One region of the Streptomyces lothianensis genome, then DNA from elsewhere that is predicted to be linked to it. Evidence: riboswitches for the same ligand, from Rfam matches in the RefSeq annotation. Region 1 holds a riboswitch; each other region holds the start of a gene.

Region 1 (3,500 bases):
GGGGCGCAGAGTCCTGAGGCCCGGGATGTGCCCGGTGGCGGTGGCGAAGGGGCCGGTCGCGCAAGTTCCGGTGGCTCTGGTGACTCCGGGGCGGCTGCCGGGGCCGGTGAGTCCGGTACGTCGGGCGGCGCGGGCGCGTCCGACCGGTCCGACCGGTCCGACCGGCCCGACGAGGGGAGGCCGGAGGGCTCGGGTGAGCCGGGTGGCTCCGGCGGCGAAGGGGCGACGGACTCTGATGCCTTTGATCCCTCAGCCCCCTCAGGCCCCTCGGATCCCTCCACGCCCTTCGATCCCTTCGGTCCTTCCGGCTCTGTCGGCTCCTTGGACCCTTCTGCTCCCTCAGGCGCCGAGGACCTCCCCGGCGCCTCCGAGCCGTCCGAGCCGTCCGTGCCGGTCACGCCGTCTCTGCCCGGCTTCCCGCTGTACGGCATCGAGAGCGACTGGGGCTTCGACGCCCCTGGCGGTGGCGCCTCGGGAGGCCTGGACATTCCGGAGGACCTGCCCAATTCCGGCGCATCGGGCGGGGCTGGCGGATCCGGCGATTCCGGTGAGGCGGGCGCGACCGACGGTACCGGCGAGAGCGCCGAGCCGGGCAAGTCCCCCGAGGACCCGACCGCTTCCCCCGACGGCCCCGTTGACGCATCCGCCGGCGGTCGCCACCGCGGCGATCGCGCCGCCGACGACTCCGCCGACGCCGAGCGCACTTCCTCGGGCCGCCATGCCTCGTCCGGCGATGACTCCACCCGTGACGCGGGCGACAGTGGCGACGACGCCGCCGACGAAACGGACACCTCGGATACCGCGGGCGCTTCGGGTGGGTCGGACGCCACGGGCGCCAAGGACGCCACGTACATCGTGCGCCCCGGCGACACTCTCAGAACGATCGCCGACGAGCAGCAAGTCGAGGGTGGCTGGGCTTCCCTTTACGAGGGCAATCGCAAGGCCATCGGCGATGATCCGAATCTCATCGTGCCCGGTCAGGGCCTGCGCCTCGGCGGGAAGTGATGCCGTAACGGCGGTGCGGGCGCGGGTCAGTTCGGCCGTGAATGTCCGTAATAAAGGAGCTTCGGGGGAAGTGAGAGATGGGTCTCACGTCCCCCGATTCTCTTTGTCTTTCCGGGGTTTGCCTGTTTACGGTCGTGACCGCTCGCCACTGGTGGGCCCCGGTGACCGCACGCCGAATCCTGCCGGCGGTCGCACGGGAACAGTCGTCGCGTCATGCGCCGTAGGCAGGAGCGGGGGACCCAAGGTTTGCGCCGCGGGCGGCGGTTGAAAGACCGTCGGCCCGGCTTGGGGTGAAGTGTCCGATTTGATCGGGCACCGGGTACTCACTGCACCCGAACCCGACAGCTCACCTCGCAGGCGTCGGTGAGGGGAAACTCCATGCTGTTTTCGGGCAAAGGCACCGGCAAGCACCGTCGTCTGACCAAGGGCGAGAAGGCCGTCCGCGCCGTCACGCTGGCCGGTGCCGCGGGCGCCGTTGTCGCCGCACCGCTGATGGCCGCGGGCACCGCCTCCGCCGCCACCGCCTCCGAGTGGGACCAGGTCGCGCAGTGCGAGTCGGGCGGCAACTGGTCGATCAACACGGGCAACGGCTACTACGGCGGCCTCCAGTTCTCGGCCTCCACCTGGGCCGGTTACGGCGGCACGGCGTACGCGCCCACCGCCGACCAGGCCACCAAGAGCCAGCAGATAGCCATCGCCGAGAAGGTCCTCGCGGGCCAGGGCAAGGGCGCCTGGCCGAGCTGCGGCGTGGGCCTCTCCGGCGCCGCGTACAACGGCGGCGCCGCGGAGCAGCCCGCCCAGCAGCAGGCTCCGCAGCAGGAGGCCACCGAGGCCGCCTCGGCTGCCCCCGAGCAGGAGTCCGCCCCGAAGCCCGAGGCGAAGAAGACCGTCGAGACCCCGGCCGGCAAGAAGGTCGAGAAGGGTGACGGCGAGTACAAGGTGAAGACCGGCGACACCCTCTCGAAGATCGCCGAGGCGCACGACGTCGAGGGCGGCTGGCAGAAGCTGTTCGAGCTGAACGACGACATCATCGACGACGCCGACCTGATCTACCCCGGCCAGCAGCTCCACCTGAGCTGACCGGACCCGCCCCGGCGGATTCCCCCCTCGCACTCCCGCCCCGGCGGATTTCCCCCCGGCGGATTCCCCCATACTCCCGCCCCGGCGCGCTTCCCCCGTGCGCGCCGGGGCGGGTCTCTCTCGCCATTACTGGCCGGTAACGATTCTCCCGGGCGAGGTCGCCTGTCCCGTATTGCAGGCCTTCGGTCCAGTTTTCGTCCCAGGGGACGGGCGGTCGGCTGGCCGAAGGCTCCGGGGCGGTTAGGCTCTTGTCGCAAGGCCGAAGAAGCCCCTGCGCCACCGCGTCACATCTTGCGTCACATCCCAGAAGGAGATGCTCGTGCCGTCCATCGACGTCGTCGTAGCCCGGGAAATCCTGGACTCCCGAGGTAACCCCACGGTCGAGGTCGAGGTCGGCCTCGACGACGGCAGCACGGGTCGTGCTGCTGTTCCGTCCGGTGCCTCCACCGGTGCGTTCGAGGCTGTTGAGCTTCGCGACAAGGACGCCAACCGCTACCAGGGCAAGGGTGTCGAGAAGGCCGTTCTGGCCGTCATCGAGCAGCTCGGCCCGGAGCTCGTGGGCTACGACGCCACCGAGCAGCGCCTCATCGACCAGGCCATGATCGACCTGGACGCCACCGACAACAAGGGCTCGCTGGGCGCGAACGCCATCCTCGGTGTCTCGCTTGCCGTCGCCCACGCCGCCTCCGAGGCCAGCGACCTGCCGCTGTTCCGCTACCTGGGCGGCCCGAACGCGCACCTGCTGCCCGTTCCGATGATGAACATCCTCAACGGCGGTTCGCACGCCGACTCCAACGTGGACATCCAGGAGTTCATGATCGCCCCGATCGGCGCGGAGTCCTTCTCCGAGGCGCTGCGCTGGGGCACCGAGGTCTACCACACCCTCAAGTCCGTTCTGAAGAGCAAGGGCCTGGCCACCGGCCTCGGGGACGAGGGCGGCTTCGCCCCGAACCTGGACTCCAACCGCGAGGCCCTCGACCTGATCGTCGAGGCCATCAAGCAGGCCGGTTACATCCCCGGCCAGCAGATCGCGCTCGCGCTCGACGTCGCCGCCTCCGAGTTCTACAAGGACGGCAAGTACCAGTTCGAGGGCAAGGCCCTGTCGGCCGCCGAGATGACCGCGTACTACGAGGAGCTCGTCTCCGCGTACCCGCTCGTGTCCATCGAGGACCCGCTGTTCGAGGACGACTGGGCGGGCTGGAAGGTCCTCACCGACAAGCTGGGCGACAAGGTCCAGATCGTCGGCGACGACTTCTTCGTCACCAACCCGGAGCGCCTGGCCCGCGGCATCGAGGAGGGCTCCGCGAACGCCCTCCTGGTCAAGGTGAACCAGATCGGTTCGCTCACCGAGACCCTCGAGGCCGTCTCGCTCGCGCAGTCCAACGGCTACAAGTGCATGATGTCCCACCGCTCCG
Region 2 (3,500 bases), on a different contig from region 1:
GGCTCACCGTCCCCGAGCCGTACGTACTCGGCACGCTGCGCGCCCGCCGCCAGGCGCGCAGGTTCCCGAAGCAGAGCTACGGCAAGGCCGGCGGGCCGGAGGCGGCGCGTGCGGTCCGCGAGTACATCTCGCTCGCCACCGCCCTGGCCTTCCTGCGGCACCGGGGCCGAAGCGGCCGTGCGGGCGCCGATTTCGTCGCACGGGAGGCGGAGCTGCTGCAGGCGCTCTGGTACCGGCGTGAGGTGGCGCGCCCGGCCCTCGACCACGCGGCCCGCGTCACGGCACCGGCTTTCCCGCAGCCGCCCACGCCCTGGGCCAACCCGTACGGCCCGGTCCTCGCCCCGGCCCCGTACCTGCCGCCGATGCGTCCCATGCCGTACGCACCGGGCATGCAGCCCCCGCCGCACACCTCGGCCATTCCGTACCCGCCGCGCATCCCGGTCCAGCCGGGGCCCGGCGGGCCGACGGCCCCGGGCGGCTCGCACGCCCCGGGACCGTACGCGCCGAACCCGCAGACCCCGCACCCGCAGGCCCCGAGCCCGCATGCCCCGCCGCCGTACGCGCCACCCGCGGGCTACCGGGGCCTGCACACGTAACCGAGAGCACTCCCACACCCGCCCATGCACATGCCCATACACATGCACCTGCACATGCCAAAACCGGCAGCCCTGACGTCGGGGGGTTGCCGTCAGGACTGCCGGGGTTCGGGAGTGATCAGAGCGTGCGCGCTGCGGGCCTGATCAGGGGTTGAGGCCCTTGCTCTGCAGCCAGGCCATCGGGTCGATGAGCGAGCCGCCCGCGGTCTCGACCTCGAAGTGCAGGTGCGGACCGGTGGAGTTGCCGGTGGAGCCCACGCGGCCGATGACATCGCCGGTCGTGACCTTCTGGCCGACGCTGACACCGATGGACGACTGGTGGTTGTACGCCAGCTCCGTACCGTCCTCGAGCTCGACGACGGTGCGGTAGCCGTACGAGCCGGACCAGCCGGCCTCCTTGACGGTGCCCGTGTGCACGGACTTGATCGGGGTGCCGCTCGGGGCGGCGAAGTCCAGGCCCGTGTGCGAGCCGGAGGCCCACATCGAGCCGGCCTGCCCGAAGGTCGAGGTGATCGTGTACGAGGAGGTGGGGAGCGAGTAGCTCGCGGCGAGCTTGGCGAGGCGCTCCGCCTCGGCCTTGCGCCTGGCCTCCTCCTCCGCCTTGCGCTTGACCTCCGCCGCTTCCTTCTCGGCGGCTTCCTTCTGCTCGGCCGCTTCCTTCGCGGCCTTCTCTGCCGCTGCCTGCTCTGCGGCGGCCTGCTCGGCGGCCTCCGCCTCGTTCTCCTGGTTCTGTGCCTGCTCCAGGATGCGGGCGCGCAGGGCCTCACCGGCGTCGGTGGCGGCCTCGTCCTGCGAGCCGGAGCCGTCGACGGCCAGGGGCTGAGTGGCCCCGGCGGCCTGGGCGACGGTGGCCTGCTCGGGGGCCTCGGATGCGGCGTCGTCGGCTATCAGGTCGCCGACGACGGGGAGCTTCTTGGCCTGCTCACCGAGGTCCGGCATGGAGATCGGTACCGGCGGCCTGTCCTTCGCGCTCGCGATACCGCCCGCGCCCACGGCGGCGATGACGCCGACGCCGAGCACGGTGGAGCTGCGGGCGAGTCCGCCGCGCTGCTTGGCGACGCGGTGCCGGCCGCGTACCGGACGGATGGACTCCTCGGTCGGGTTCCACTCCTCGAAAGGCTGGTCCTCGAACCTGAACTCCTGGGTCCCGTCCGCGAAATACGGGGACTCGGAGGTGCTGCCACGGCCTGCGGGGGTCGCCACGGGGGCGGACTCCTTTCCTTCCTTCTCGCCTACCGGGTTAGCTGACGGGTTCGGAACAGGAAGGTTTCCTACGGGCGTTGACACCTTGCGTACACCCCTGGAAGAGGTGCCGCCTGCCCGATTCACCCCAAGATGGTGGTTCCCCGGCTCCCTTGCGGGATTAAGCGCGTGAGCACGGAGCCATCTCTTGTGACGGCTGGGACGACCGCGCTGCGTTATCGAACGTTAATAGAAGCGGGCCCGGGATTCCAAGCCGTTCCGACAGATCGTTAGCGGCTTTGGCCTGGACTTATCGGGCAACATGGCCCCAAAACGGGCGAGATTCCAGGCAAGTTGAAGGGGCTCACGCCCGCCGATTTTCTGACGTTTCGTCAATTGTTATGCGGAGGGCTCCCCGTTGGTCACCATGGGTGACGCCGAGGAGGGGGGCGTGGGCACCGCGCGAGGAGAGGGACGTGGGCGCCGCGGGCGCCCTGCCGCAGCCCCTACACGTACCCCGGCGCGCATTTCGGACTCCTCACACGGGGCCGGACATGCCGAAGGCCCGGCACGCTTTCACGTACCGGGCCTTCGTTCTCGTAGCGGGGACAGGATTTGAACCTGCGACCTCTGGGTTATGAGCCCAGCGAGCTACCGAGCTGCTCCACCCCGCGTCGGTGAAATCAACTATACGCCATCAGAGCGACACCTCCGACCACACGCACCGCTCTCCGCCCCGCGGGTCTGTCGGGGCCCTGGTCTGCGGATCGGGACTCAGCCGGGGGAACGGCCCAGGAGCCCCGCTCGCCGCCTCCTGAGCCCGCCGCCCGACGGGGCCTCGGACGAGGCACATCCCGCCGGACCGGGAGGCAGATGACGCACGCCCTGACCGTGAGGAGCCGGACCACCCCGAGCAGGGCGTCCGCGGGTACAGGCGCTTCGCCATGCTCGCGGTCAGGACTCAGGAGACCTGTCGTCGGCGGCGAGCGTCGCCCGATTCATCGAGGCGACGTGATGCCCGCAGGGAGTTAGGGCGTTTCGTTTGGATCAGTGGGTGGACCAGAGGAAGATGCCCGCGATGTGGAGTCCGGCCAGGTAGATGGTGGCCGTCTTCTCGTAGCGGGTGGCGATCCCTCGCCATTGTTTCAGGCGGTTGATGCACCGCTCGACGGTGTTGCGCCGCTCGTAGGTCTCTCGGTCGAAGGCCGGTGGCCTGCCGCCGCGGCTGCCCCGACGGAGCCAGTGTCCGCGCTGGTCCGCGGGGACGGGGATCACTGCCCGGACGCCGCGCCTGCGGAGGTGCTCGCGGATCGCGCGGGAGGAGTACGACTTGTCGGCCAGGACCAGGTCTGGCCTGGTGCGGGGCCGTCCTCGCCGACGGGGAACGCGCAGGCGGGCCATGACCTCGGTGAAAGCAGGTGCGTCACCGGCCTGGCCCGCGGTGAGAACGAACGCCAGAGGCCGACAGCGGGCATCGGCGGCGAGGTGGATTTTCGTGGTCAGTCCGCCGCAGGAGCGGCCGATGGCATGGTCGTCGGGTTCGCCGACCGGGGCCCCTTTTTGCGGGCTCCGGCCGCGTGCTGGTGGGCCCGCACGATCGTGGAGTCCACCGACACGGCCCAGTCGAGTTCCTCATCCGCGTCGGCCTGTGCCAGCAGGGCGATGAAGACCCGCTCCCAGGTGCCGTCGACGGCCCACATCCGCAGCCGGTTGTAGACACCC
Region 3 (3,500 bases), on a different contig from region 1:
CAGCGGACCGCAGGACGGTGCGAAGGGGCGCCGTTCCATGGAGGACAGGTTCCCGCGCGGCCTGGCGATCAGACTGTTCGTCTACCTGGTCGTCGGGCACTTCTTCGCGTTCTTTCTATATCTGCTGTTCGAGGTCGGCGCGCGCGGCCAGTGACCCGCAGTCCGCGGCCAGTGACCCGGCAGTCCACTGCCAGTGACCCGGCAGGTCAGTCCAGGAGCTTGGCCCGCAGCCTCTCGCGGATCTCCGGCGTGACGCCCAGCCCCTTCTCCAGGTACCGCTCGACGGAGCCCCAGTTCTGCTCCATCTCGTCGAAACCGGCCTCCAGATACTCGGCGCGCGCCTCGAACAGCGGGCTGAGCAGCTCTGTCACCTCGGCCGATCGGGCATCGGGGGCGTCGCTGGAGCGGTGCACCTTGTAGCGGCGGTGCTTGGCGTTGGACTCCAGGTAGTCGGCGACGACCGCCTCCCGCTCGACCCTGACCGCGAGCAGCGTCACCGCCACCGACAGGCCGGCGCGGTCCTTGCCGGCCGCGCAGTGCATCAGCGCGGGGACGCTGTCCTCGGCCAGCTCCGCGAGCACGCGGGTGTGATCGAGGGTGCGGTCCCGGACGATCATGCGGTACGTGGTGGCCATCCGGGCCGCGGCCCTGCCCCCGCCGAGGATCTTGCGCAGCTCCTCGACCCTGCCGTCGCGCACCATCTGCCAGAACTCCGCGCCGTCGGCCGGGTCGGTGAGCGGGAGGTTCAGATTGCGCACCCCGGGAAGCTCCACATCCGGGCCCTCCTGCTGCTGGTCCGCCGCGTTACGGAAGTCGAAGATCGTGTGCAGCCCGAGCGAGGCGAGGAACTCGGTGTCCGTCGCGGTGGCGTGGGCCAGATGACCGCTGCGGAACAGCACTCCCTGCCGTACGCGCCGGCCGTCCACCGTCGGCAGGCCGCCCACGTCCCGGAAATTGCGCACCCCGGCGAGTTCCGGCTCTGTCGACGGGATGTGCTGTGTCACGGGGGCTCCTCCCACAGTGTTCGCCGGCGCCGACCGCCGGCGTGCTGCGCACTGGGTGCACATGCCAACGACGATACGACATGGGGTCCGGGGCAGGCGGCTGTGGAGCCGATGAGGGCGAGATCACCGGCGCCGCTTTGTGCCGGAAACAGCCGATTCTGGAAGCGAATCGTCGCGGCTCTGCCGGTTACATCGACTACGCCCCCGGTTCCCTTAATGCCCGATTCGCCACCTAAGGAGTAACTGGCCCTGAATTAAGGGCTGGTGAGTCGTGTGGCGTGAGCGGGATCATATTCGTGACGGTGTGTGGCGATCTTCTTCCGTGAATTCCTGCAGCTGTATGGAAATCGAAGATCGTTCATCCACGGAGCGTCATGGCATTTCCCGAAAGGGGTCAGGTCCTGTGTGGCCCGCGGGAATTGAGGTGTTTGTTTCCCGCCCCGCGCTCCCCTACGGTCACCGACAGCCGGTGGACGCCCAATCCTGCCGCCACCGGAATTCACCCGCACACCCTTGTACGGCAGGAGCGGGGGACCCATTGGCAAGACGCCGACGCCGGTCCCGACCGGAGCGGCTTGGGGTGAAGTCGCCCTCGGGCGGCCGGGCATCTCCAGCCCGAACCCGACAGCTCACCTCGCAGGCGCCGGAGAGGAATCCGTCATGCCCGCGAAGGGTAAGCATCGCCGTCCCAAGTCCACCCGCCTGACGCGCTCGTTCGCCGTCGCCGGTACCGGGGGCGCTGCCCTCGCGCTGCCGCTGTTCGGCGCCACGGGTGCGAGCGCCGCCACGCCGCAGACCGCCGCGCCGCAGGCCGCGAGCATCGCCCCGGTCCAGGTGAAGAGCGCGCCGACCGCCCTGGCGCAGGCTGCCCTGACGCAGGCCGCCGAGGCCCGGGCCGCCTCGACCGCCCCGGCCGAGGCCGCCGGGTCCGCCGGGTCCGCGGACAAGACGTACACCGTCGTCGCAGGTGACTCGCTCTCCGCGATAGCCGCCGAGCAGGACATCGACGGCGGCTGGAAGCCGCTGTACGCCGCCAACAAGAAGGCCGTCGGCGCCGACCCGGGCCTGATCCACCCGGGCCTCAAGCTCAAGGTCGGCGCCGTGGTGCAGGCCTATGCCGACTCGGCGGCCGCAGGGAAGGCCTCGGGTGCGGCCGCCGAGTCGGGCTCGGGCGCCTCCCGCTCCGGCTCCTCGGACTCCGGCTCCTCGGATTCCGGCTCCTCGGACTCTTCCGGCTCCTCGGACTCCGGCGCATCCGCGAAGTCCTCCTCCGAGGCGGCGGCCGACACCGCCTCCGCGGCCGCCCCGGCCGAGGCGGCCGCGGAGGCACCCCGCGCCGAGCAGGCCGCCACCGCCTCCGGCTTCACCCGCCCGGTCGCCGCCGGCGTCTCCACGCAGTACCGCACCGCCGGATCCATGTGGTCCAGCGGGTACCACACAGGCACCGACTTCGCGGCCGCCGCGGGCACGCCTGTCCGGGCCGTCGGCGCGGGCACCGTCGTCTCCGCAGGGTGGAGCGGCGCGTACGGCAACGAGGTCGTCATCCGGCACGCCGACGGCCACTACTCGCAGTACGCCCACATGTCGCAGCTCTCGGTCTCCACCGGCCAGACCGTCTCCGGCGGCACCCGGATCGGCCTGGTCGGCTCGACCGGCAACTCCACCGGACCGCACCTGCACTTCGAGGTCCGCACCGGCCCGGGCTACGGCTCTGACGTGGACCCGGTGGCGTACCTGCGCTCCCACGGCGTCTCGCTCTGAGGCACCCGTGCCGTCCGCACGCCCGGTGTCCGGTGTCCTTCGCGGCCCGGACACCGGGCGTCGACGTCCCGCGGCCCCTGGGGCGTATTCCGCATCCGGCGCGCCTTCTCGGTGGTCTATGTCACCCGTTGTCAAGGGTGGTTACGGTGGCGTAAGTCACGTCTCGGGGTGAAAAATATGCCGACGTGGCAGATGACTCGACGACCTCCGCAGACCGCGCCGCCGTGACACCGGCGGCTTTCGCCTCCTACGCGGCACTCGGTGACAGCTTCACCGAAGGTGTCGGCGACCCCGGACCCGACGGAACCTTCGTCGGCTGGGCGGACCGGCTCGCCGTCCTGCTCGCCGACCGTCATCCCGAGCACAGCTTCCGCTACGCCAACCTCGCCGTGCGCGGAAAGCTCCTGGACCAGATCGTCGAGGAGCAGGTGCCGCGGGCGAAGGAGCTGTCCCCCGAGCTGGTCTCCTTCTGCGCGGGCGGCAATGACATCATCCGCCCCGGCACCGACCCCGACGATGTGGCCGAGCGCTTCGAGCGGGCGGTCGCCGAGCTCACCTCCGCAGTCGGCACGGTGGTGGTGACCACCGGCTTCGACACCCGTGACGTTCCGGTCCTCAAGCATCTGCGCGGCAAGATCGCCACGTACACCGCGCACGTGCGGGCCATCGCCGACCGCCACGACTGCCCGGTCCTCGACCTGTGGTCGCTGCGCTCGGTGCAGGACCGGCGCGCCT
Region 4 (3,500 bases), on a different contig from region 1:
AAGGTGATCTTCTCGCGGAGGGAGAGCGCGTCGATCATCGCTTCGGCGCGGTCGCCGATGCCGCGCTTGGGCACGTTGAGGATGCGGCGCAGCGGGACGGTGTCCTCGGGGTTGGCGAGGACGCGCAGGTAGGCGAGGACGTCCCGGACCTCCTTGCGCTCGTAGAAGCGGACGCCGCCGACGACCTTGTAGGGCAGGCCGACGCGGATGAAGATCTCTTCGAAGACGCGGGACTGTGCGTTCGTACGGTAGAAGACCGCGACGTCGCCGGTCTTCGCCTCGCCCGCGTCGGTGAGGCGGTCGATCTCGTCGGCGACGAACTGGGCCTCGTCGTGCTCGGTGTCGGCGACATAGCCGGTGATCTGCGCGCCCGAGCCCGCCTTGGTCCACAGGTTCTTGGGCCTGCGTGACTCGTTGCGCTCGATGACCGCGTTGGCGGCGGAGAGGATGGTCTGGGTGGAGCGGTAGTTCTGCTCCAGGAGGATCGTGGTCGCGTCCGGGTAGTCGTCCTCGAAGTCGAGGATGTTGCGGATGGTGGCGCCGCGGAACGCGTAGATGGACTGGTCGGCGTCACCGACCACGCACAGCTCGGCGGGCGGCAGGTCGTGCTCGCTCGGCGGTACGTCCTCCTCGTGTGCGCCGGTGCCGACGAGTTCGCGTACGAGGGCGTACTGGGCGTGGTTGGTGTCCTGGTACTCGTCGACCATCACGTGCCGGAAGCGGCGGCGGTAGTGCTCGGCGACGTCCGGGAAGGCGCGCAGCAGGTTGACCGTGGTCATGATCAGGTCGTCGAAGTCGAGGGCGTTGGCCTCGCGCAGCCGGGCCTGGTACATCGCATAGGCCTGGGCGAGGGTCTTCTCGAAGCCGTCGGCTGCCCGGGCGGCGAAGTCCTCCTCGTCGACGAGCTCGTTCTTGAGGCCCGAGACCTTCGCGGTGAAGGACTTCGGCGGGAAGCGCTTCGGGTCGAGTTCCAGGTCACGGCAGACGAGGGCCATGAGGCGCTTCGAGTCGGCGGCGTCGTAGATCGAGAAGGAGGAGGTGAAGCCGAGCTTCTTCGATTCGCGGCGCAGGATCCGTACGCAGGCGCTGTGGAAGGTCATCACCCACATCGCGCCCGCCCGCGGGCCGACCAGCTCCTCGACGCGCTCCTTCATCTCACCGGCGGCCTTGTTGGTGAAGGTGATCGCGAGGATCTGACCCGGGTGCACATTCCGCTCGGCGAGGAGATACGCGATGCGGTGGGTCAGGACGCGGGTCTTGCCCGAGCCGGCGCCGGCCACAATGAGCAGCGGGGTGTCGCTGTGGGTGACGGCGGCGCGCTGGTTCTCGTTCAGCCCCTCCAGGAGGGCCGCGCTGTCCAGGACCGGGCGCGGGGCGCCGTCGCGGTAGTACGCCTCCCGGTGCGCGGGCGGGTGCGCGGGCGCGTCGAACCTCCCGCCGAACAGGTCCGCCGGAATCTCTTCCGGGCCCTCGTCCTCGGGAGGCGGCGGGGGGCCGTGGTCCTCGGGCTCGTGCCCGGACCGGCCCTTGGCCTGGAGGCCCGCCAGAAAACTGTCGTCAAAGAGGCTGCTCATCGCCTACCGAGTCTAGGCGCCCGGTGTGACAACCCGGTCCGGGTTCTACGAGAGCGACGCCTCGCCGGACACGCCCGGCCCTTCCCAGGCCCCTCGCGAGCCTCTCCCGGGCCCCTCCGGAAGCATCCGGAAGAGGCCGGAAGCGTCCGAAAGAGGCCCGAAGAGGCCGCCAACGACCCCGCCCCGCGAAAGTCACGAAAAAGTATCGGGCATATCGAACACCAACCTTCACAGCTGCCACACGAGTTGGCTAGCGTGCTGCGCGGGCGGCCCGTACCCCCACCGGCGATCGACGCCGGGAACGGGCGGCCTGCGCCGAGTCCGAAGCGCCGAGCACGGCAACCCGGAGCCGGGGACCCACCAGACCTTGGGGTGAATCGGGACAGCCCCCACCGTCCCGTAGGGCAGACCTTCCTGCGCCCGAACCCGACAGCTAACCCGGTAGGCGCCCACTGGAAGGAGCGCCGGCCTTGGCCTCGCACCGCAAGCCGCGGACCAGTCGCATACGTACGTCACACGCCGTCGGGATCACCTCGGCCGCCCTCACCTCCGTCGCCCTGCTCGCACAGACGGCGAACGCCGCCCCGCGCAGCGAGCCGGAGAAGCCCTCCCTGGAGGAGGTGCAGAAGAAGGTCGACGCCCTGTACCGCGAGGCGGGCACCGCCACCCAGAAGTACAACCTCGCCAAGGAGCGCACCGAACAGCAGCGCGGCAAGCTCAACGATCTCCAGGACGAGGTCGCCAAGCGCACCGAGAAGGTCAACGAGGCCCGGCGCGAACTGGGGCAGATCGCCGCCGCGCAGTACCGCAGCGGCGGCACCTCCGACACCGCCGTCCTGCTGCTCTCGGACGATCCCGACGACTACTTCGCGCGCCGCCAGCTCATGGGGCGTCTCTCCGGCCAGCAGCACAAGGCAGTCGAGGACTTCCAGCGGCTGCAGACCGAGGCCGACAAGAAGCGGGGCGAGGCCACCGACTCCCTGGCGCAGCTCAGCGAGGCCGAGTCCGAGCTGAAGACCAGCAAGAAGGACGTGCAGAAGAAGCTGGGCGAGGCGCGCGAGCTGCTCGCGAAGCTGACGGCCGAGGAGAAGGAGCGCCTGGCCGAGCTGGAGCGCAAGCGGAAGGCCGAGGCCGAGCGCAAGGCCCAGGAGCTGGCCCGCCAGCAGGCAGCGGAGGAGGAGGCCAGGCGTCAGGCCGCCGAGGAGGCCGCCCGGGAGGAAGCCGCACAGGAGGAGGAAGAGGAGGCGAGCGAGCAGCCCGCCGACCCCGCCCCCGACGACTCCTACGCCGCGAAGGCCGCCAAGGCCATCGAGTTCGCGCGCGCCCAGATCGGCAAGCCGTACGTCTGGGGCGCGGCCGGGCCCGATTCGTACGACTGCTCCGGCCTCACCCAGCAGGCCTGGGCGGAGGCGGGCATCTCACTGCCGCGCACCACCTGGGACCAGGTGAACGCGGGCACGACCGTCAGCGTCGACAACGCCAAACCGGGCGACCTGGTCTTCTTCTACGACGACATCAGCCATGTGGGCCTCTACATCGGCAACGGCGAGATGATCCACGCGCCGAAGCCGGGCACCAACGTGCGGGTCGAGTCGATCTACTACATGCCGATCCACAGCGTCGTGCGTCCGGCCTGAGCATCCGGTCCGCGGTCTCCGCCCCGGTGCGCCCGGTGCCCGCCCGGTGCGCCCGGTGCCCGCCCGGTGCGCCCGGTGCCCGCCCCTCGTGCGCGGCGGGCGGCCGCGATTGACCGTCCAGCGCCCCGGGTCCCACAATGGCACGCATGATCCAGCACCTGACCGCCGCCGCCGAGACCTTCCTGGTCCCGTGGCGGCGCGGGTGCGAGCGATCGGGTCGCTAGCTGCAGGGGCTTCCCCTTCCGGTCGGCTTCAGGGGGCAGCCCCTTCCAGTCGGCCACATGGGACA

Evidence for each region. Region 1 has a riboswitch for cyclic di-AMP ahead of ACLF6P_RS23085 (transglycosylase family protein). Riboswitches for the same ligand answer to the same signal wherever they lie in the genome.
Region 2: it holds a riboswitch for cyclic di-AMP, as region 1 does, so the genes downstream of both, ACLF6P_RS00705 (M23 family metallopeptidase) here and ACLF6P_RS23085 (transglycosylase family protein) in region 1, are expected to answer to the same signal.
Region 3: it holds a riboswitch for cyclic di-AMP, as region 1 does, so the genes downstream of both, ACLF6P_RS26070 (M23 family metallopeptidase) here and ACLF6P_RS23085 (transglycosylase family protein) in region 1, are expected to answer to the same signal.
Region 4: it holds a riboswitch for cyclic di-AMP, as region 1 does, so the genes downstream of both, ACLF6P_RS22545 (C40 family peptidase) here and ACLF6P_RS23085 (transglycosylase family protein) in region 1, are expected to answer to the same signal.

What each region holds. Positions count from the first base shown of each region.
Region 1 is NZ_JBLMKT010000067.1:27,466-30,965, forward strand. It holds gene ACLF6P_RS23080 (transglycosylase family protein) at 1-1,005, shown strand, start outside; cyclic di-AMP (ydaO/yuaA leader) riboswitch at 1,212-1,380, shown strand; gene ACLF6P_RS23085 (transglycosylase family protein) at 1,384-2,085, shown strand; gene eno (phosphopyruvate hydratase) at 2,399-3,500, shown strand, end outside.
Region 2 is NZ_JBLMKT010000008.1:626-4,125, reverse strand. It holds gene ACLF6P_RS00710 (PrsW family intramembrane metalloprotease) at 1-596, shown strand, start outside; gene ACLF6P_RS00705 (M23 family metallopeptidase) at 741-1,799, opposite strand; cyclic di-AMP (ydaO/yuaA leader) riboswitch at 1,811-1,976, opposite strand; tRNA gene ACLF6P_RS00700 (tRNA-Met) at 2,379-2,452, opposite strand; one part of gene ACLF6P_RS00695 (IS5 family transposase) at 2,826-3,311, opposite strand; one part of gene ACLF6P_RS00695 (IS5 family transposase) at 3,314-3,500, opposite strand, start outside.
Region 3 is NZ_JBLMKT010000074.1:70,113-73,612, reverse strand. It holds gene ACLF6P_RS26080 (DUF6126 family protein) at 1-154, shown strand, start outside; gene ACLF6P_RS26075 (tyrosine-protein phosphatase) at 207-1,004, opposite strand; cyclic di-AMP (ydaO/yuaA leader) riboswitch at 1,499-1,660, shown strand; gene ACLF6P_RS26070 (M23 family metallopeptidase) at 1,665-2,765, shown strand; gene ACLF6P_RS26065 (SGNH/GDSL hydrolase family protein) at 2,951-3,500, shown strand, end outside.
Region 4 is NZ_JBLMKT010000065.1:23,981-27,480, reverse strand. It holds gene pcrA (DNA helicase PcrA) at 1-1,574, opposite strand, end outside; cyclic di-AMP (ydaO/yuaA leader) riboswitch at 1,892-2,038, shown strand; gene ACLF6P_RS22545 (C40 family peptidase) at 2,045-3,211, shown strand.